One region of the Streptomyces sp. NPDC052042 genome, then DNA from elsewhere that is predicted to be linked to it. Evidence: riboswitches for the same ligand, from Rfam matches in the RefSeq annotation. Region 1 holds a riboswitch; each other region holds the start of a gene.

What was found. Region 1 has a riboswitch for cobalamin ahead of ACIHCL_RS14220 (ABC transporter substrate-binding protein). Riboswitches for the same ligand answer to the same signal wherever they lie in the genome.
Region 2: it holds a riboswitch for cobalamin, as region 1 does, so the genes downstream of both, nrdI (class Ib ribonucleoside-diphosphate reductase assembly flavoprotein NrdI) here and ACIHCL_RS14220 (ABC transporter substrate-binding protein) in region 1, are expected to answer to the same signal.
Region 3: it holds a riboswitch for cobalamin, as region 1 does, so the genes downstream of both, metE (5-methyltetrahydropteroyltriglutamate--homocysteine S-methyltransferase) here and ACIHCL_RS14220 (ABC transporter substrate-binding protein) in region 1, are expected to answer to the same signal.

Annotation. Positions count from the first base shown of each region.
Region 1 is NZ_JBIUBU010000006.1:333,752-340,272, forward strand. Features, by position in the region: gene ACIHCL_RS14205 (response regulator) at 551-1,252, opposite strand; gene ACIHCL_RS14210 (sensor histidine kinase) at 1,224-2,462, opposite strand; gene ACIHCL_RS14215 (alpha/beta hydrolase) at 2,912-4,054, opposite strand; cobalamin riboswitch at 4,161-4,344, shown strand; gene ACIHCL_RS14220 (ABC transporter substrate-binding protein) at 4,387-5,418, shown strand; gene ACIHCL_RS14225 (FecCD family ABC transporter permease) at 5,415-6,521, shown strand, end outside.
Region 2 is NZ_JBIUBU010000005.1:148,938-155,458, forward strand. Features, by position in the region: gene ACIHCL_RS11870 (class I SAM-dependent RNA methyltransferase) at 1-507, shown strand, start outside; partial or broken gene ACIHCL_RS11875 (citrate/2-methylcitrate synthase) at 702-912, shown strand; gene nrdF (class 1b ribonucleoside-diphosphate reductase subunit beta) at 1,272-2,294, opposite strand; gene nrdE (class 1b ribonucleoside-diphosphate reductase subunit alpha) at 2,330-4,498, opposite strand; gene nrdI (class Ib ribonucleoside-diphosphate reductase assembly flavoprotein NrdI) at 4,495-4,935, opposite strand; cobalamin riboswitch at 5,101-5,324, opposite strand; gene ACIHCL_RS11895 (hypothetical protein) at 5,389-5,742, opposite strand; gene metE (5-methyltetrahydropteroyltriglutamate--homocysteine S-methyltransferase) at 5,830-6,521, opposite strand, start outside.
Region 3 is NZ_JBIUBU010000005.1:155,566-162,086, forward strand. Features, by position in the region: gene metE (5-methyltetrahydropteroyltriglutamate--homocysteine S-methyltransferase) at 1-1,520, opposite strand, end outside; cobalamin riboswitch at 1,689-1,911, opposite strand; gene ACIHCL_RS11905 (3-hydroxybutyryl-CoA dehydrogenase) at 2,100-2,969, opposite strand; gene aceB (malate synthase A) at 2,966-4,558, opposite strand; gene aceA (isocitrate lyase) at 4,819-6,102, opposite strand; gene ACIHCL_RS11920 (short-chain fatty acyl-CoA regulator family protein) at 6,485-6,521, shown strand, end outside.

The DNA.
Region 1 (6,521 bases):
GACGCGGGCCACGGTTCCGGGGAACGGCTCCCGGCAGCCGTGCGTCCTGCCGACTGCGTCGGAGGCACCCGCGTGTCGCGGTGCGTCCGTGAGTCGGATACCCCGGTCCCGAGGAGCGACACTCCGTGCTCGGTGTGCCGCTCAGGCGGGCGGGGGCGACCGATGGCGGCCGGGGAGGGGTTCGTGGCCCCCGCGCCGACGCCGTGGCGGCCGGTGTCCGGCCCGGCGGCGGTGGGGCGGCGGGTGGCGGCGGATGCTGTGCCGGTGAGGCGGGTCGCGTCATCCGCGTCGTACCGCTCTGCCGGGCCGTGTGCTTCGGTCATGGCGACACCTCCGTTCGCCATCCCACTCTCGCCCGGAGGCGACCCCCGGCGCGTCGTCCCGCCGCAGCGATTCCCGACTACCACGGCCGTGGTACCCGGACCGCACGCCTACCACCGGTGGGAACGGACTGTCACCGTGGCATCACACCGGCCCCCGCGACCGCGTGCACCTACGCCCCCATGCCCGCAACGCCCCCCGTTGCCCGCGTGCGCGCCCGCGCATGCGGCTACGGCTGCATGGACGGCTGCGAAGGTCCGGAGTCCGCCGCCGGACTCACCAGGCCGCACTGATACGCGATGACGACGAGCTGGGCCCGGTCACGGGCCGCCAGCTTGGTCATGGCCCGGTTGACGTGGGTCTTGGCGGTCAGCGGACTGACGAACAACCGATCGGCGATCTCGTCGTTCGACAGCCCCAGTGCCACCAGCCCCACGACGTCGCGTTCCCGCGGTGTCAGGCACCCCAGCCGCTCGTGCACCCCCGCCGGGCACGGCTCGGGCTGGGCGAGGAAGCGCCCGATCAGCGCACGCGTCGCCGACGGGGACAGCAGTGCCTCGCCGGCGGCGATCGTGCGGACGGCGTCGAGCAGTTCCTCGGGCCGGGCTCCCTTGCCGAGGAAGCCGCTCGCACCGGCGCGCAGCGCCTCGGCGACGTGCTCGTCGTCCTCGAAGGTCGTCAGGATGAGCACCTTCACCTCGCCGAGATCGTCGGCCTCACTGATGAGCCGTGTGGCTTCGAGACCGTCCATCTCGGGCATGCGGATGTCCATCAGGACCACGTCGGGGCCCTGCGCCCGTGCGAGGTCCAGCGCCTCCTGCCCGTTGGACGCCTCCCCCACCGTCTCCATGTCGTCCGTGGAGTCGAACAGCATCCTGAAGGTGCCCCGCAGCAGGGCCTGGTCATCGGCAAGCAGCACGCGGATCGTCATGCCCGTCCCTTCTCGGTGGTTCGCCCATGACCGGGCCGGGGCGCAACGGCAGCTCGGCCGTCACGGTGAAGCCGCCTTCCGGGCGGGCGCCCGCGTACAGCCGTCCGCCGACCGTGGAGGCGCGCTCGCGCATCCCGATCAGCCCGTGGCCCGCTCCCGGGTGGGTGTGGTTCGCCACGGTTCGCCCGTCGTTCTCGACCGTGATCGTCAGCCGCTCGGGCCGGTAGTGCAGGAACAGCCGGGCGTGATCGGCCCCCGCGTGCTTGTGCACATTGGTCAGGGCCTCCTGCACGATGCGGTACGCGGCCAGGTCGACCGCCGGGGCGAGCGGTTCGGCGACTCCGAGCCGGCTGTGGTTCACGGTCAGACCGGCCCTCTCGAACGACGCCAGGAGCGCCGGAACGCGGGCGAGGCCGGGCATCGGGTCGCGTGGCGTCACCGGGTCACCGGACTGCCGCAGCAGCCCGACGGTCACGCGCAGTTCGTCCAGGGCGGACCGGCTGGTGTCCCGGATGTCCTCCAGCGCGGCCAGGATCTTCTCCGGTCTCCGTTCCACGAGGTGGACCGCCACACCCGCCTGGGCGTTGATGAGGGCGATGTGATGGGCGACGATGTCGTGGAGTTCTCGGGCGATCCGCACCCGCTCGGCCGCCACCCGCTGCTGCGCCTCCTGTTCGCGGGTCCGCTCGGCGTGTTCCGCCCGCTCCTCCACCGCGGCCACATAGGCACGTCGTGAGCGCACCCCGTCACCGACGGCGGTGGGCAGAGCCGTCCACGCCAGCATCGCCGCGTTGTCGGGGGCCAGCCAGGAGCGCGGGTCGCACAGTACGGCGGCGCCCACGAGTATGGCGGCCGACAGGGGCGCCGCGGTCCAGGTCACGCGCCGGTCGGTGAGCACGGCGACGGTGTAGACCGACACCAGGACGGGGCTGATGACCAGCGGGCTCTCCCGGAATCCGAACACCTGGAAGGCCACCCCGCAGCCGACCGCCACGGCCAGTACGCCGACCGGGTGACGGCGCCGCCACACCAGCGCGGAGCAGCCGATGCCGGCCAGCACCACCGCCTGCCAGCGCAGGGAGAACTCGCGCTCGTGCGGAATGATCGAGGCGGCCACGACCGACAGGACGAACAGCACGACCAGGCCCACCGCCTCCATCACACCGAACCGGGACCGCTCCCCCCGCTTCCGAGCACTGTTCGCCGCCATGCCACCACCGTAGGGTCGGCGACCGCCCCGGGCATCGTCTCGCGGACGGGACGTTCGGCCTCCGCCACCGGTCGTCCGGCCCCTCCCGGCACCCCCGAAAGCCGGTGCCCACGCGTCCGCCGGGCCTTGGGCGGCGACCGGACCGAACGTCCGGCGGGGCCGTCACGATCGCCCGGCCGGATGCTCAGGACGGCTCCATTCGGCCGACGCCCGGCCGGTGCGGCGCCGCCGCGACGTCCCCGACACGCCGCTGCCCCACCCCGGCCGTTTCGCCGTGGGCGGGGCCGGGCCGGGCAACCTGCGGTACCACCGGTCGTCCGACGGGCGGCGGTTCGGTGGACGAGCGAGTGCGCGGGCGGACGACGCCGACGTACACCGGCGAGCGCGCGGACGGCCGACGGGCCGGATCCCCGGCCGGGGATCCGGCCCGTCGGCCGTCCGGCGTCGGTTCAGACGCCCTTCGTCGGGGCGATCCTCCCCACCCACGGCGACAGTTCGGTCGTCAGCCAGCGGAAGACCTGTGGCACCTGCCGCTTCCACAGTCCAATGGTGTGCGGTCCGGTCACCTGCGCCACCACCACCCGCGTCGGAGGTACCGCCGCCCGCCGCAGCGCGAGGCCGTCGCGATAGCCGTCGTCTCGGCTGCCCGAGAGGTAGAGCGCCACGCGCGGAGGCGTGGTCGCGTGGCGGAGGATCCACAACGGGTTGTTGACCCGCCGCAGCTCCGGGTCGCGGGCCGTGAGGGAGACGCGTTCGGCGGCCGGGTCGTTGTAGCCGGACAGGCCCACGGCGGCCCGGTACCGGTCGGGGTGGGCCAGTGCCATCTTGACGGCGCAGTGCGCCCCGGCCGAGAAGCCGGCCACCGCCCAGCCGCCGGCACTGCCGCGCGCGCGGAAGGTGTCGATCACCATCTGCCGGACGTCCACGCTCAGCCACGACTCGGCGTCCACGACGCCCGGTACGTTGGCGCATCCGGTGTCCTGACCGGCCAGCAGATTGGTGCGCGGTTCGACGAGGATGAACGGGGCGATCCCGCCGCTGCGCATCTCGGCCGCCAGCTGGGACTGAACCCGCAGGCTGCTGAACCACGCCTTGGCCGACCCGGGAAAGCCGCCGAGGAGTTCGACCACGGGGAACTTCTGGTGCCGGAACGCCGGCTGGTCGTACTGCGGCGGCAGCCACACGTACACCTCGCCGCGCACCCCCGACACCCGGCCGCGCAGCTGGGTGACACGGACGTTCGGCCCCATCCGGGGGTCGTGCGCGGGCTGGAACTCCTGGACGGTCTTCGGCTCGTTCGCCAGGTCCTTGTGGCTCCCGAGCCCGTCGCGCCCGAGGTCCGGGGCGGCGACGACGTGGTGTCCGGTGCCGAGCAGGTCGGACCAGCTGTCGTACAGCCCGTTGGTGTTGTTGACCACTACGAAGACGCTCAGCACGGCCGCTCCCTGCGCGAGGAGGACCATCGTCAGACGGGTCGCGCCGCGCACCACGGCGGGGCCGCGCACCCGCCCCCACAGCAGCAGGGGCAGCGTCACGCTGATCACGGCCAGCACGATCGTGGCCAGGAAGAAGGGTGTCCCCGTCAGGTTCATCACGGCACGGAGGATGTCGCACACAGGACGATGCTTTACCCGCTTTTCGACCTTTTTACGTCGAACGCGAGACGTCGGGAACCCCGTGTTGACGCCGCGACCTCGAAGAAACGTAGTATCAGCAGGTCATCGCCGCGACGGGAGACAGGAAGCCGGTGCGAATCCGGCACGGTCCCGCCACTGTGACCGGGGAGTGCAACCCTTCGACATGCCACTGCGCACGGCGCGGGAAGGCGGGGGGGAACGTCGATCCGGGAGTCAGGACACTGGCCTGTCGCGGGCCCGTTGTGAGGAGCGCGGACTCCCCAGGAAGGCTCTACGTGTACTTCGGCATGCTCGGCCGCCCCTGTTCTCCCTCTGCCCGGCCCCGTCGCACCCTGCGCGCCGCCGCCGGGGCCTTGGCCCTGACCACCGCCCTGCTGACGGCCGGCTGCGGCGCCGGTGACGACTCACCCGGAAAGCCACGGACGGGCGCGTCACCGGCCAAGGGTTTCCCCGTCACCGTCGACAACTGCGGCGTCACGACGACGTACGACGGACCGCCCTCGCGAGTGGTCACCATCCATCAGCACCCCGCCGAACTGATGCTCGCCCTGGGGCTGAAGGACCGCATGGCCGGTACCGCCTTCCCCGACTCGGCCGTCCTGCCCGAACTGAGCAAGGACTTCGCGGCCATACCCGAACTGGCGAAGAAGGAGCCGTCCTTCGAAACCGTCCTGGACGCGGAGCCGGACTTCGTCTACGGCGGCTACGGAAGCGCGTTCGCCGAGAACGAGGGCCGGTCGCGCAAGGCGTTCGCCGCGGCGGGCGTCGACACCTACCTCAACCGCGAGTACTGCGGCAGGAATCGGGTGACGATGCGGGACACCTACGACGAGATCCGCACCATCGGCGGCATCTTCGGCGTCCCGGACCGCTCCGCCGAACTGGTCGCCGATCTCCGCGGGCGCGTCGACCGGGCCGCCGCGGCGGTGAAGAACAGGCCCGCCGTACCCGTCTTCGTCTACGACAGCGGCGAGAAGACCGCCTTCACCGCGGGCGGGAAGGGCCTGGGCAACGACCTGATCGGCCTGGCGGGCGGCCGGAACGTCTTCGCGGACCTCGGCGACGTCTTCGGAGACGTCTCCTGGGAGCAGGTGGTGGCCCGCAAGCCCGAGGCCGTGGTGATCTACGACTACGCGGGCTCCGGCAGCGTCGAGCAGAAGAAGCGGTTCCTGCTCTCGCAGCCCGCCCTCGCCGACGTCCCGGCCATCAGGAACAAGCGGTTCGTGGTCCTGCCGCTGACCGCGACCCTCGTCGGCATCCGGTCGGCGTACGCCGTCGACGGCCTGGCGCGCGGCCTGCATCCCGAGAGCTTCCGATGACGCGGACGCCCGTGGGAACCGCCCCGGCCGATGGAACGGTCGAGGGGGCGGCCGACGGGGAGACGCGGCGCCAGCGGCGCCGCGGCAGCCCGTCGGGGCGCGTTCCGCTCGCTCTCGCGCTGACCGTCCTCGCGCTGCTGCTGGTGGCCTCCGTCACGGCGGGTCTGGCCATCGGCTCGGTGCGCGTACCGCCCGGCCAGGTGTGGGGCATCGTGACTCACGCGCTGGGCGCCGACTGGCGGGAGCCGTCCTGGACCCGGGCCCGGGAGACGATCGTCCTCGATGTGCGGGCGCCGCGGGTGCTGCTCGGTGCGGTGACCGGCGCCGGACTGGCGGTGGTGGGCACGGCCCTGCAGGCCCTGATCCGCAATCCGCTGGCCGAGCCGTACCTCCTGGGGGTGTCCTCCGGCGCGTCCCTGGGCGCGGTCTCCGTGATCGTGCTCGGCCTGGGCGCACTCGGCCCCGTCTCGCTGCCCGCCGCCGCGTTCGCCGGTGCCCTGGGCGCACTGGTGTTGGTGTACGCGGTCGCGCGCACCGGCGGCCGCATCACCTCCTCGCGGCTCGTGCTGTCCGGTGTCGCGGTCGCGTCGATCCTGACCGCGGTGACCAATCTGCTGCTGCTCACCACGGGCCGGGGCCACGAGGCCCGTGCCGTCCTCGCCTGGACCCTCGGCGGCCTGGGCGGAGCCGGCTGGGACGCGCTGTGGCTGCCGGTCGTCGCCCTGCTGCTGGGCATCACCGTCCTCCTGGTGCAGGCACGGAACCTGAACCTGCTCCTGGCGGGCGAGGAGGCCGCGGGCACGATGGGGCTCGACGTGGCCCGGTTCCGGGCACGCATGTTCATCCTGCTGTCTCTCGTCACCGGCATCCTGGTCGCGGCGGCGGGGCCGATCGGCTTCGTCGGTCTGATGCTGCCGCACACCGTGCGGCTCCTCGTCGGCGGCGAGCACCGCCGCGTCCTGCCAACAGCCGCTCTCGGCGGAGCCGTCTTCCTGATCTGGGCCGACATCGCCGCCCGCACCGTCGCGGCACCGATGGAACTCCCGGTGGGAGTCCTCACCGCGCTGTGCGGCGGACCCTTCTTCCTCTGGCTCATGCGCCGC
Region 2 (6,521 bases), on a different contig from region 1:
CAGGCCGCCGACACGCTCGTCCGCGCCGTCATGCAGGGCCTGCTGCCCCGCAAGGGCGACACCGCCCTCGACCTGTACTGCGGCGTCGGCCTGTTCGCCGGCGCCCTCGGCCAGCGCGTCGGCGAGAAGGGCGCGGTCCTCGGCATCGAGTCCGGCAAGCGCGCCGTCGAGGACGCCCGGCACAACCTCAAGGACCTGGACCGGGTTCGCATCGAGCACGGCAAGGTCGACCAGGTCCTCCCGCGCACCGGCATCACCGAGACCGATCTCATCGTCCTGGACCCGCCCAGGGCCGGCGCCGGCAAGCAGACGGTCGCCCGCCTCACCACCCTCGGCGCCCGCCGCATCGCCTACGTGGCCTGCGACCCGGCCGCCCTCGCCCGCGACTTGGCGTACTTCCGCGAGGGGGGTTACCGGGTGCGGACGCTGCGGGCGTTCGACCTGTTTCCGATGACGCACCATGTGGAGTGCGTCGCGATCCTTGAACCGGCCGCGAAGGGTTCCTGACCTGCGGTTTCGGGCGTGCGCATGATGTGCGGTGTGGGCGTTGCGGGCGATATCCTGACGCTGAAATGGTGCTCGTGACGCTCATTTGGCGCTCGTCCTGATGGGGTGTCAGGTAAACTGTTGGGCAGGTCAGGTCCTGTCGTGACGAGAGTTGATGGGGTGCCACCGAGAACGCGGCCCGCACCGTCCAACCCATGGGGGACGCCCTCGACCGGCTGGTGGCGCGTGCCGCCGACCCCGAGGTGACCGGCTCGCCACGCGGCCCTGCGGCACGCCGTGATCAATCGCAAGGGCAGCCATCCGATCCTGGACTATCCTGCCGGGCTCGCCTATCACCTCATGGGCTTCGACATCCCGGCCTTCACACCCATCTTCGTGATGAGCCGCATCACGGGCAGTGCCGCCGCCTCGTCCACGGCGACCGGATTGGCCGGCGTCTGGCTGGCCACCTGGCGTCCAGATCGCTGGGCACTCGCACGGCCGGCTCCACGGAGTTGAGGCCGATCACCTGCGCGCCCGCTCCAGCAGGGCCTCTTGGGACACCCGGCCGCCCAGCACGGTCACGTTCTGGGCCGTTTTGATCCACGTCGAGCCGCCGATCCCGCGCAGTGAGAGCCGCAGGTGTCGTGCGGCCTCTCGGTGAAGCGGTGACGGTCACGGCCCTTGAGGAAGATCTCGCCATGCTTGAGCAGCACGCACGAGCCCTGCGGGCCGGACGCCGTGCGCGCGGCGGGCACGCTGGGTTCGCCGGACTTGTCAACCTCTCAGAAGTCCCAGTCGTCGTCGGCGGTGTCCTCCGCTTTGCCCATGACGTACGACGATCCGGAGCCGGAGAAGAAGTCGTGGTTTTCGTCCGCACCCGGTGAAAGGGCGGCCAGGATCTCCGGGTTCACCTCGGTCTCCTCCGCGCCGAAGCGGGCCGGGTAGCCGAGGTTCATCAGCGCCTTGTTGGCGTTGTACCGGACGAAGACGGCCACGTCGTCCATCAGCCCGAGCGGCTCGTACAGTTCACCCGAGTACTGGAGCTCCAACTGGTACAGCTCCTCCAGCAGATCGTATGTGAACGCCCGCATCTCCTCCTGCCCGGCGGAGTCGAGCTTCTCCAGGCCGCGCTGGTACTTGTAGCCGGAGTAGTAGCCGTGCACCGCCTTGTCGCGCAGGATCAGCCGGATCATGTCGGCCGTGTTGGTGAGCAGGGCGTGCGTGGAGAAGTGCAGCGGGAGGTAGAAGCCCGCGTACAGCAGCAGCGACGACAGGAGCGTGGAGGCGACCTTCCGCTTGAGCGGGTCGTCGCCGTAGTAGTACTTCAGGACCGTCTTGCAGCGCTGCTGGAGAACGTCGTTGCCGACGGCCCAGCGGTATGCGTCGTCGATCTCCGGGGTGTTGGAGAGGGTGGAGAAGACGGAGGAGTAGCTACGGGCGTGCACGGCCTGCATGAAGGCGATGTTGGTGTAGACGGCCTCTTCGTGCTCGGTGCGGGCGTCCTGGATCTGGACGATCTCACCGACCGTGGCCTGCACGGTGTCGAGCATGGTCAGGCCGGTGAACACGCGCATGGTGAGCGTGCGTTCCTCGACGGTGAGCCGCTGCTGCCAGGCGTTCACGTCGTTGGAGAGCGGTACCTTCTCGGGCAGCCAGAAGTTGGCCGTGAGCCGGTTCCACACCTCCAGGTCCTTCTCGTCGGTGACGCGGTTCCAGTTGACCGGTCGCAGCCGGGCGGCCGGGTCGTGGCGGTAGGAGGGCGGCGTGACCGACAGCTCGGTCAGCGGGGCGGGAGTCGTGGTCATGGTGCGTGCTTCCAGGAAGTCGGTAGGGGGCGGCGTCACAAGGTGCAGGACAGGCAGTTCTCGATCTCGGTGCCTTCCAGGGCCTCCTGACGCAGCCGGATGTAGTAGAGGGTCTTGATGCCCTTGCGCCAGGCATGGATCTGCGCCTTGTTCAGGTCGCGCGTGGTGGCCGTGTCCCGGAAGAAGAGGGTGCAGCTCAGGCCCTGGTCGACGTGCTGGGTGGCCGCCGCGTAGGTGTCGATGATCTTCTCGTAGCCGATCTCGTACGCGTCCCGGAAATACTCCAGGTTGTCGTTGTCCATGTGCGGCGCCGGGTAGTAGACGCGGCCGAGCTTGCCCTCCTTGCGGATCTCCACCTTCGAGGCGATCGGGTGGATGGAGGCGGTCGAGTCGTTGATGTAGCTGATGGAGCCGGTCGGCGGCACGGCCTGGAGATACTGGTTGTAGATGCCGTGCTCCCGCACGGACTCCTTCAGCTCGCGCCAGTCGGCCTGCGTGGGCAGGGTGATCCCCGTATCGGCGAACAGAGCCCGGACCCGCTCGGTGGCCGGCTCCCACACCCGCTCGGTGTACTTGTCGAAGTAGGAGCCGTCGGCGTACGCGGTCTTCTCGAAGCCGTCGAAGGCGGTGCCGCGCTCGATCGCGATGCGGTTGGAGGCGCGCAGGGCATGGAAGGCGACCGCGTAGAAGTACATGTTGGTGAAGTCCACCCCTTCCTCGCTGCCGTAGTGGATGTGCTTGGAGGCGAGGTAGCCGTGCAGGTTCATCTGGCCGAGGCCGATGGAGTGGGAGAGGTCGTTGCCGTGCGCCACGGACGGCACGGCGTCGATGTTCGACTGGTCGGAGACGGAGGTCAGGCCGCGCACAGCGGTCTCGATGGTCGCGCCGAGGTCGGGGGAGGCCATCGCGGCGGCGATGTTGAGCGAGCCCAGGTTGCAGGAGATGTCCTTGCCGACCGTCTCGTAGCCGAGCGAGGCGTCGTACGTGCTCGGTGTGTTGACCTGAAGGATCTCCGAGCACAGGTTGGACATGTTGATCCAGCCCGGGATCGGATTGGCCCGGTTCACCGTGTCCTCGAAGAGCAGGTAGGGGTAGCCGGACTCGAACTGGAGCTCCGCGATCGTCTTGAAGAACTCACGTGCGCTGAGGGTGGTCTTGCGGATGCGCGGGTTGGCGACCATCTCGTCGTAGTGCTCGCTCACGGACAGGTCGGCCAGCGGCTTGCCGTACTCGCGCTCGACGTCGTACGGCGAGAACAGGTGCATGTCCTCGTTGCGCTTGGCCAGTTCGAAGGTGATGTCCGGGACGACCACGCCGAGCGAGAGCGTCTTGATGCGGATCTTCTCGTCCGCGTTCTCCCGCTTGGTGTCCAGGAACCGCATGATGTCAGGGTGATGGGCGTGCAGGTACACCGCGCCCGCGCCCTGGCGCGCGCCGAGCTGGTTGGCGTAGGAGAAGGAGTCCTCCAGCAGCTTCATCACGGGCACGACGCCGGACGACTGGTTCTCGATCTTCTTGATCGGGGCGCCCTGTTCCCGCAGGTTCGTCAGGAGCAGCGCCACTCCGCCGCCCCGCTTGGACAGCTGCAGCGCGGAGTTGATGCCGCGTCCGATGGACTCCAGGTTGTCCTCGACACGGAGGAGGAAGCAGGAGACCAGCTCGCCGCGCTGGGCCTTGCCCGCGTTGAGGAAGGTGGGGGTGGCGGGCTGGAAGCGGCCGGTCATCATCTCGTCGACCAGGCGGGAGGCGAGCGTCTCGTCGCCGGCGCCGAGGAACAGGGCGGTGGCGACGACCCGGTCCTCGTACCGTTCCAGGTGGCGGGAGCCGTCGAAGCTCTTCAGCGTGTACGAGGTGTAGTACTTGAACGCGCCCAGGAAGGTGCGGAAGCGGTGTTCGTGGGCGTACGCCTGTGCGTAGAGGCCCTCCAGGAACTCCCACCGGTAGCGCCGGATTGACGCCTCCTCGTAGTAGTCGTGTCCGATGAGATAGTCGATCTTCTCCTTCAGCGATCCGAACTCCACCGTGTTCGGGTTCACGTGCTGGAGGAAGTACTGCCGGACGGCCTCGCGGTCCTTGTCGAACTGGATGCGGCCGTCGCAGTCGTACATGTTCAGCATGGCGTTCAGCGCGTGGTAGTCCTTGCGCGTGCCGACCGACTCGCGCTGGTCCGCGGGGACCGTGATCGCCGTGGTGAGGGTGTTCATGCTGCCTGTCGCTCCGCCGTCCGACTGGTTGACGAGTGTCGTGTCCAAAATTCCTGCAGCCCTTCCCTCACGGCGCGGACGTCGCGGTCCGTGCCGAGCAGTTCGAATCGGTACAGCTCCGGGACCTGGCACTTCGCCGAGATGACCCGGCCGGCCAGGCAGTACTCGGCGCCGAAGTTGGCGTTGCCGGAGGCGATGACTCCGCGCAGCAGTGCGCGGTTGGCCTCGATGTTCAGAAAGCGGATCACCTGTTTGGGGACCGCGCCGGCGCGTTCGCCGCCGCCGTAGGTCGGCGTGATCAGCACATACGGCCCGTCCACCCGCGGCATGCCCTCATGGCGTGGGTGCAGGGGGATGCGCGTGGCCGGCAGGCCCAGCTTCTCCACGAAGCGCCTGGTGTTCTCCGAGACGCTGGAGAAATACACGAGACCGCTCATCGGCCGCCGCCTCCTCTCGCTCGCTCCCGTCATCGCCCGAGGACCGGGAGGGGAGGAGCGGCGCGGCACGTACGGCGAGATGGGGCGGCGGACAATACGCCTCACCCGGAACCGTGCGTCTGCCACCTGGCCCTCCCTCGGGGCCTCGGAGCGCGCACACCGCTGTCCGGCGTACGCACCGGTGGCAGGTCTTCGGACTCGCGGGCGTGTCTCGTGTCGTACGAGATCCCTACTGGCCGTCGCTTCCCAGGCCCGGCAGGTCGGGCCCAGTGCGTATGACGGCGGTCGTTCCCGCTCACCGCTGCGGGGCAGTCCCGGTCTTGCACCGGGTTCCCTCTTGCGACGCCGAACACAGGAGTGCCCGGCGAACCACCAGCACCATCAACACTACATCTAGAAGATGGTGAGCGTGCACGCCCCAGATATTGTGTCGCACGAGAAACTTAGGTATACCTAAGTTCTGGTGCGGTCGGACGGGCGCCGGCCTCTTGGAGTGCGTCCTGCCCCGGTGATGGTGCGTAGCTGTTGTGCGCGTCGGCGTATCTCGGTGACCAGTACCGGCTCGGGATGTGGGGGGTTGGAAGGGGGCCTGATCTCCTCTGGCTCGGGTGACGCGTCGGCGTCGAGCGCCTCGGCCACGGAGTCCAGGAACTCGCCCAGGTCGGCCAGCGTGTCACGCAGCATCCGCATCTTGGCGGTCTGGCTGCCGAGCTGTCTGCGCATGGCCAGCAGGCTCTCGAACTGCTTCTCGGACATGGCGATCATGGGCCTGCCGTCCACGACGACCTGTCGCGGTTTGCCGCGCACCGTTGGCCCCCCTTCCTGCCTTGGTTTTGGCGGTGTTGTGGGACGGGCCGGGACGCTTGTGGCGTCCCGGCCCACTGGGTTTCTCGGTCAGGAGGCGGGCAGCTCACTCCGGACGGTGCGGGCGGCGGCGACGAGGTTCTCCAGGGAGGCGCGGGTCTCGGGCCAGCCGCGGGTCTTCAGGCCGCAGTCGGGATTGACCCACAGCCGTTCGGCGGGGATGGCCTCCAGCCCGGTGCGCAGGAGGTCCGCTGCCTCGTCGGTGCTCGGGATGCGCGGGGAGTGGATGTCGTAGACGCCCGGTCCGGCCTCGCGGGGGTAGCCGTGGGCGGCGAGTTCGTGGGCGACCTGCATGTGGGAGCGGGCGGCCTCCAGGCTGATGACGTCGGCGTCGAGGTCGTCGATGGCCTGGACGATGTCACCGAATTCGGCGTAGCACATGTGCGTGTGGATCTGGGTGTCCGGCCGCACACCGCCCGTCGTCAGACGGAACGCTTCGGTGGCCCACGCCAGGTAGTCGGCGTGGTCGGCGGCCCGCAGCGGCAGCGTCTCGCGCAGCGCGGGCTCGTCGACCTGGATGACCGAGGTGCCGGCCGCCTCCAGATCGGTGACCTCGTCGCGCAGGGCGAGGGCGACCTGGCGGGCGGTGTCGCCGAGGGGCTGGTCGTCGCGGACGAAGGACCAGGCGAGCATGGTGACCGGCCCGGTGAGCATGCCCTTGACCGGGCGGTCGCTCAGTGACTGCGCGTACGACGTCCAGCGCACCGTCATCGGCTCGGGGC
Region 3 (6,521 bases), on a different contig from region 1:
TGCACCATGTCGTTGCGTTCGGCCTCGCCGTGCACCAGGACATCGATGCCGGCCTTCTCCTGGAAGGCGATGACCTCCTGGATCTCCGCCCTGATGCGCTCCTCGTACCCGGCCGTGTCGATCCGCCCGGCGCGCAGGTCGGCGCGGGCGGTGCGCAGTTCACCGGTCTGCGGGAACGAGCCGATGGTCGTCGTGGGCAGCAGCGGCAGTCCGAGGTGGGCGCGCTGGGCGGCTGCCCGCTCGGCGTACGGCTGGGAACGGCGCGCGTCGGCGGCCGTCACGGCCTCGGAGCGGGCCCGGACGGCGGGGTCATGCGTGATCGGCGAGTTTGCGCGGGAGGCGAGGTCGGCCCGGTTGGCGGCGAGTTCGGCGGCGATCGAACCGGTGCCGTGGGCGAGGCCCTTGGTGAGAGTGATGATCTCGGCGGTCTTCTGCTTGGCGAAGGCCAGCCAGCGCAGGATCTGCGGGTCGATGTCCCGCTCGGCAGTGGCGTCCAGCGGCACGTGCAGCAGGGAGCAGGAGGCGGCGACGTCGACCCGGTCGGCGAGCCCGAGAAGGGTGCCGAGGGTGGACAGCGACTTCTGCAGGTCGTTGATCCAGATGTTGCGGCCGTTGACGACACCGGCGATCAGGCGCTTGCCGGGCAGTCCGCCGACGGCGGCCAGGGCGTCCAGGTTGGCGGCGGCGGCCTCGGTGAAGTCCAGCGCCAGCCCGTCCACCGGTGCCTTGGCCAGCACCGGCAGGGCGTCGCCGAGCCGGTCGAAGTAGGAGGCGACGAGCAGTCTGGGCCGGTCGGTGAGGGCGCCGAGTTCGCGGTAGGCGCGCTCGGCGGCGTTCAGCTCGGCCGGGGTGCGGTCCTGCACGAGGGCGGGCTCGTCGAGCTGGACCCACTCGGCACCGGCCGCGCGCAGGTCGGCGATCACTTCGGCGTACACGGGGAGCAGCCGGTCCAGGAGGGTGAGCGGCTCGAAGTCGGCGGGTACGCCGGGGGCGGGCTTGGCGAGCAGGAGGTAGGTGACCGGGCCGACCAGCACGGGCCGTGCGGTGAGGTCCTGGGCGAGGGCTTCCTTCAGTTCGGCGACCTGCTTGGTGGAGTCGGCCGTGAAGACGGTGTCGGGGCCCAGTTCGGGGACCAGGTAGTGGTAGTTGGTGTCGAACCACTTGGTCATCTCCAGCGGAGCGACCTCCTGGGTACCGCGGGCCATCGCGAAATAGCCGTCCAGGGCGTCGGCGTCGACGGCGGCGCGGTGGCGTTCGGGGATCGCACCGACCATGACGGTGGTGTCGAGGACGTGGTCGTAGTACGAGAAGTCGCCGGTCGGGACTTCGTGGATGCCGGTGTCGGCGAGCTGCTGCCAGTTGGCGCGGCGCAGTTCGGCGGCAGTGTCCCGGAGGGCGTCGGCGGTGACGCGATCCTTCCAGTAGCCCTCGATGGCCTTCTTCAGTTCACGGTTCTGACCCTGGCGGGGGTAGCCGTACACGGTGGCCCGTGCTGCCGCGGCTGCGGACTTCGCTGTCACGGAGATCTCCTTCGCGAGATGAATCCCTGAGATCCCGGAGACGGGACGAGAGCGCGAAGGGAATGACGAACCGGACGGCCACGACCCCGCGCGGCAAAAGCACGGTCGTTCCGTCTGGTGTGTACGCCGACCCGCCCTCGAGGTCACCGGGATGTCCGCGCACGGATGGTCCGCACGCGGGCAGTTGGCAGGTCTTCGGACTCACGGGCACGCCCTCCGTCACGGAGGACACCTACTGGCCGTCGCTTCCCAGGCCCGGTACGTCGGACCCAGTGCGTATGACGGCGGTCGTTCCCGCTCACCGCTGCGGGGCAGTCCCGGATTCCCACCGGGTTCCCTCTTGCGACACCCCGCCTGGCGGACGGGGCGAACCAGCTGCTGCGGTCAGCCTACGGGGTCGTGCCAGGAAGGGAAGAGCGCCGTCCGGCATCCGGAAGGCGGGACAGGGCATGCGGCGGGTGGCACGGTGAAGGGGCGGGAGGCGCCGCACTTGCGCTTCCCGCCCTTTCTCGGTCGCGCCGCGCGGGACCTTCACCCCTGCGGCGTCGCGGGCCCCTCAGCCCGCGTCGTACCAGGCCCTCAGCCCTGGTCGTACGTGTGGAACCCCTGGCCGGTCTTCCGGCCGAGCAGTCCCGCCTGCACCATCCGCTGGAGCAGCGGCGGCGGCGCGTAGAGGGGTTCACGGAACTCGTCGTAGAGCGACTCGGCGATCGAGGCGACGGTGTCCAGGCCGATCAGATCGGCGAGCTTCAGTGGTCCCATCGGGTGGGCGCAGCCCAGTTCCATGCCCGCGTCGATGTCCGTGGCCGTGGCGAACCCGGACTCCGCCATCCTGACGGCGGAGAGCAGGTAGGGGACGAGCAGGGCGTTGACGACGAAGCCCGCCCGGTCCTGGGAGCGGATGACCGTTTTGCCGAGCGTGCGGGCCGCGAAGTCCTCCACCAGAGCTGTCGTCCCGGCCGACGTGTGCAGCGAGGTGACCACCTCGACCAGCGGCAGGACGGGGACGGGGTTGAAGAAGTGCAGGCCCACGACCCGGTCCGCGCGGGATGTCGCCATGCCCAGCCGCATGATCGGCAGGGAAGAGGTGTTGCTGGCCAGGACGGCCGCAGGATCTTCCACGATCTTGTCCAGGGCGGCGAAGACCTCGGTCTTGGCATCCGGATTCTCGATGACGGCCTCGACGACGAGCTGCCGGTCGCCCAGGTCGTCCAGGCTGCCGGAGAAGACGAGCCGGGCGTGAGCACCGTCGGCGGCCTCGCGGCTCAGCTTGCCGCGCCGTACGGCACGGTCCAGGGAGGCGGCGATCCGGTCCCTCGCGACGCGGGCGGCGACCGCGTCCACCTCGCAGACCACGGTGTCCAGCCCGGCCCTCGCGCACACCTCGGCAATCCCCGCCCCCATCTGCCCGCCGCCGACCACGCCGACGCGCGTGATGGCCGCGTTCACGCCTGTACCTCCGGCCTGCGCACGAGATGGCGGGTGTAGGCGTCGGGGGTGAAGAACAGCGGCAACTCGCCTGTCAGCGCGGTACGTTCGAAGAGTGCGCGGATGTCCTCGGCAGGCGACAACGGGTGCTCGGCGCCGAGCACCATGATCTCGTCGGCGAGCAGCCCCATCACTGTCTCGCGGTCGATCACCCGGTGCCGCAGCCACTGCCAGATCTGCACACGGGCGATCTCGGCGGTGGCCGCGTCCTCCATCAGCCCGTCGATGGCACCCGCGCCCTGCCCCCGTAGCCAGGCAGCGTAGTACCGCAGCGCGACGGCGATGTTGGTGCGCACGCCGTCAGGGGTGGGCGGGCCGCTGATGCGGCGCACGGACAGCAGGTCGGCCGGGGTGACCTCGACGTCGTCGCGGGTGCGGTCGAGTTGGTGGGGCCGTTCACCGAGGACACCGTCGAACACCTCACGGCAGACGGGGACGAGTGCCGGATGGGCGACCCAGGAGCCGTCGAAGCCGTCCTCGGCCTCCCGCTCCTTGTCCAGCCGGACCTTGGCGAACGCGGCCTCGTTCGCGGCCGGGTCCTTGCCGGGGACCTGTGCGGCCATGCCGCCGATGGCGTGGGCGCCGCGCTTGTGGCAGGTGCGGACGAGGAGTTCGGTGTAGGCCCGCATGAAGGGCGCGGTCATCGTCACCTTGGCGCGGTCGGGCAGCAGGAAGTCGCTGCGGTGCCCGAAGGTCTTGATCATGCTGAAGAGGTAGTCCCAGCGGCCGGCGTTCAGTCCGGCGCTGTGCTCGCGCAGTTCGTAGAGGATCTCCTCCATCTCGAACGCGGCGGTGATCGTCTCGATGAGCACGGTGGCGCGGATCGTGCCGCGCGGGATGCCGAGCAGCTCCTGGGCGAGGACGAACACGTCGTTCCACAGCCGGGCCTCGTACCGGTTCTCCAGCTTCGGCAGGTAGAAGTACGGGCCGTACCCGGCGTCGATCTGCCGCTGCGCGCAGTGGAAGAAGTACAGCCCGAAGTCGACGAGCGCGGCGGGTACCGGGCGGCCGTCGAACTCCAGGTGCTCCTCGTCCAAGTGCCAGCCGCGCGGTCGGACCATGATGGTGGCGAGCTGTTCGCCGAGCCGGTACTCCTTGCCCTCGGGCGTGGTGAAGTCGATCCGGCGCTCGATGGCGTCCAGGAGAGTGAGCTGTCCGCCGATGATGTTGTCCCACAGGGGCGCGGTGGCGTCCTCGAAGTCCGCCATCCACACCCGGGCGCCGGAGTTGAGTGCGTTGACGGCCATACGGCGGTCCGGTGGCCCGGTGATCTCCACCCGCCGGTCGGTCAGACCGGGCGCGGGCGGCGCCACCCGCCAGCCGTCGTCGGCCCGGACCGCGGCGGTGACCATGGGGAAGTCGAGGGGCGAGCCCGCCGCCAGTCGCAGGACCTGCCGGCGGCGTTCCTTCATCAGGTCCCGCCGACGCGACTCGAACGCCTCGACGAGGCGGCCGAGGAAGTCCAGGGCGGCGGGGGTGAGGATCTCGTCGTGCCGGTGACGGGGCGCGGCGAGGACACGGACCTGCTGGGTGAGTGCGGTGGTGGTCATCGGGCTCTCCTGAGAGGTGGGAGCGGAGGGGACGGAGACTGTTCGTCCCCTCCGCCGGCCGGGGTCGGCCGGCGGAGGGGCGTCCGGCTCGGTGGCCTAGTGCCGCATCAGGCAACGTTCGCCCCGTCGCGACGCCCGGCACGCCCTCTCGCTGCACCGGCCGAAAACCCGGGTACGTCCAGTACGAGGGTTTCCGGCCGGCACACCGAGAGCACGCACCGGACGCGCTCCTTGACGGGCAAACGTCGCCTGCCGCGGCACTAGTGGAACTGCTCTTCCTCCGTGGACCCAGTCAGGGCGGTGGTGGAGGAGGCGGGGTTGACGGCCGTGGAGACGAGGTCGAAGTAGCCGGTGCCGACCTCGCGCTGGTGCTTGATGGCGGTGAAGCCCTGTGCCTGCGCGGCGAACTCCCTCTCCTGGAGGTCGACGTAGGCGGTCATGCCGTGCTCGGCGTAGCCCCGGGCGAGGTCGAACATGCCGTGGTTGAGCGAGTGGAACCCGGCCAGGGTGATGAACTGGAAGCGGTAGCCCATCGCGCCCAGCTCGCGCTGGAACTTGGCGATCTGGTCGTCGTCCAGCGCTGCCTTCCAGTTGAAGGACGGCGAGCAGTTGTAGGCCAGCATCTGGTCCGGGTACTGCGCGTGGATCGCCTCGGCGAACTCGCGGGCCTGCGCCAGGTCCGGGGTACCGGTCTCCACCCAGATCAGGTCGGCGTAGGGGGCGTAGGCGAGGCCGCGCGCGATGACCGGCGCCATGCCGTTGCGGACCCGGTAGAAGCCCTCCGCGGTGCGTTCCCCGGTGACGAATTCGGCGTCGCGCTCATCGACGTCGGTGGTGAGCAGATTGGCGGCGAGGGCGTCGGTGCGGGCGATGATCACCGTGGGCACGTCGGCGAGGTCGGCGGCGAGACGGGCCGCGTTCAGGGTGCGGATGTGCTGCGAGGTCGGTACCAGGACCTTGCCGCCGAGGTGGCCGCACTTCTTCTCGGAGGCGAGCTGGTCCTCGTAGTGGATGCCTGCGGCACCGGCGGCGATCATCGCCTTGGTCAGCTCGAAGGCGTTCAGCGGGCCGCCGAAGCCGGCCTCCGCGTCCGCGACGATCGGCGCGAGCCAGTCGGTCGTGTCACCGGCGCCCTCCGCGGTGGCGATCTGGTCGGCCCGCAGCAGGGCGTTGTTGATCCGACGGACCACCTGGGGGACGGAGTTGGCCGGGTACAGGCTCTGGTCGGGGTAGGTGTGGCCGGCCTGGTTGGCGTCGGCGGCGACCTGCCAGCCGGACAGGTAGATGGCCTGGAGCCCGGCCTTCACCTGCTGCACCGCCTGGCCGCCGGTGAGCGCGCCGAGCGCGTGGATGTAGTTCTGCTCGTGCAGCTGCCGCCACAGCCGTTCGGCGCCGCGCCGGGCCAGGGTGTGCTCCTCACGCACGCTGCCGGACAGGCGTACGACGTCCTCGGCGGTGTAGGTGCGCTCGATGCCCTGCCAGCGCGGATCGGTGTCCCAACGGCGGGTCAGTTCCTCGGCCGCTTGGATGCTCGCTTCTGCCATGACTGTCACCGTCTCCTCGGTCTGTGCTGGCTGCCAATCCCGCCGTCCGGATGAACAGAGGTGGCACTGCGTGTCGTATGGCTCAGGGTGCGGCCCGCCGTCACCGGGAGGTGGAGCTGAGCAATGTTGCCGGTGCAGATCGCTGCCACTGCCGGGGTCTCCGACGTCAGGGAGGAAATCGTGCCCCGATTCCGGGCTGTGACCGCCTGATCCGGCGGGCCGCACTACGACTTTGGCACTGGCACTGAGTGTCATCAAGCTGGGATCGGTGCCAATCTGTGCGAATCTTCCCGCCACCTTTTGCCAATCTTGCGAAGGGTTCAGGGATGGATCGCTCCCGTACGCTGACCGGAGTGGGATCACGGTGCGGAGGAGGGGTTCGGTGAGCAAGACATACGCGGGCGCGCGGCTGCGGAGGC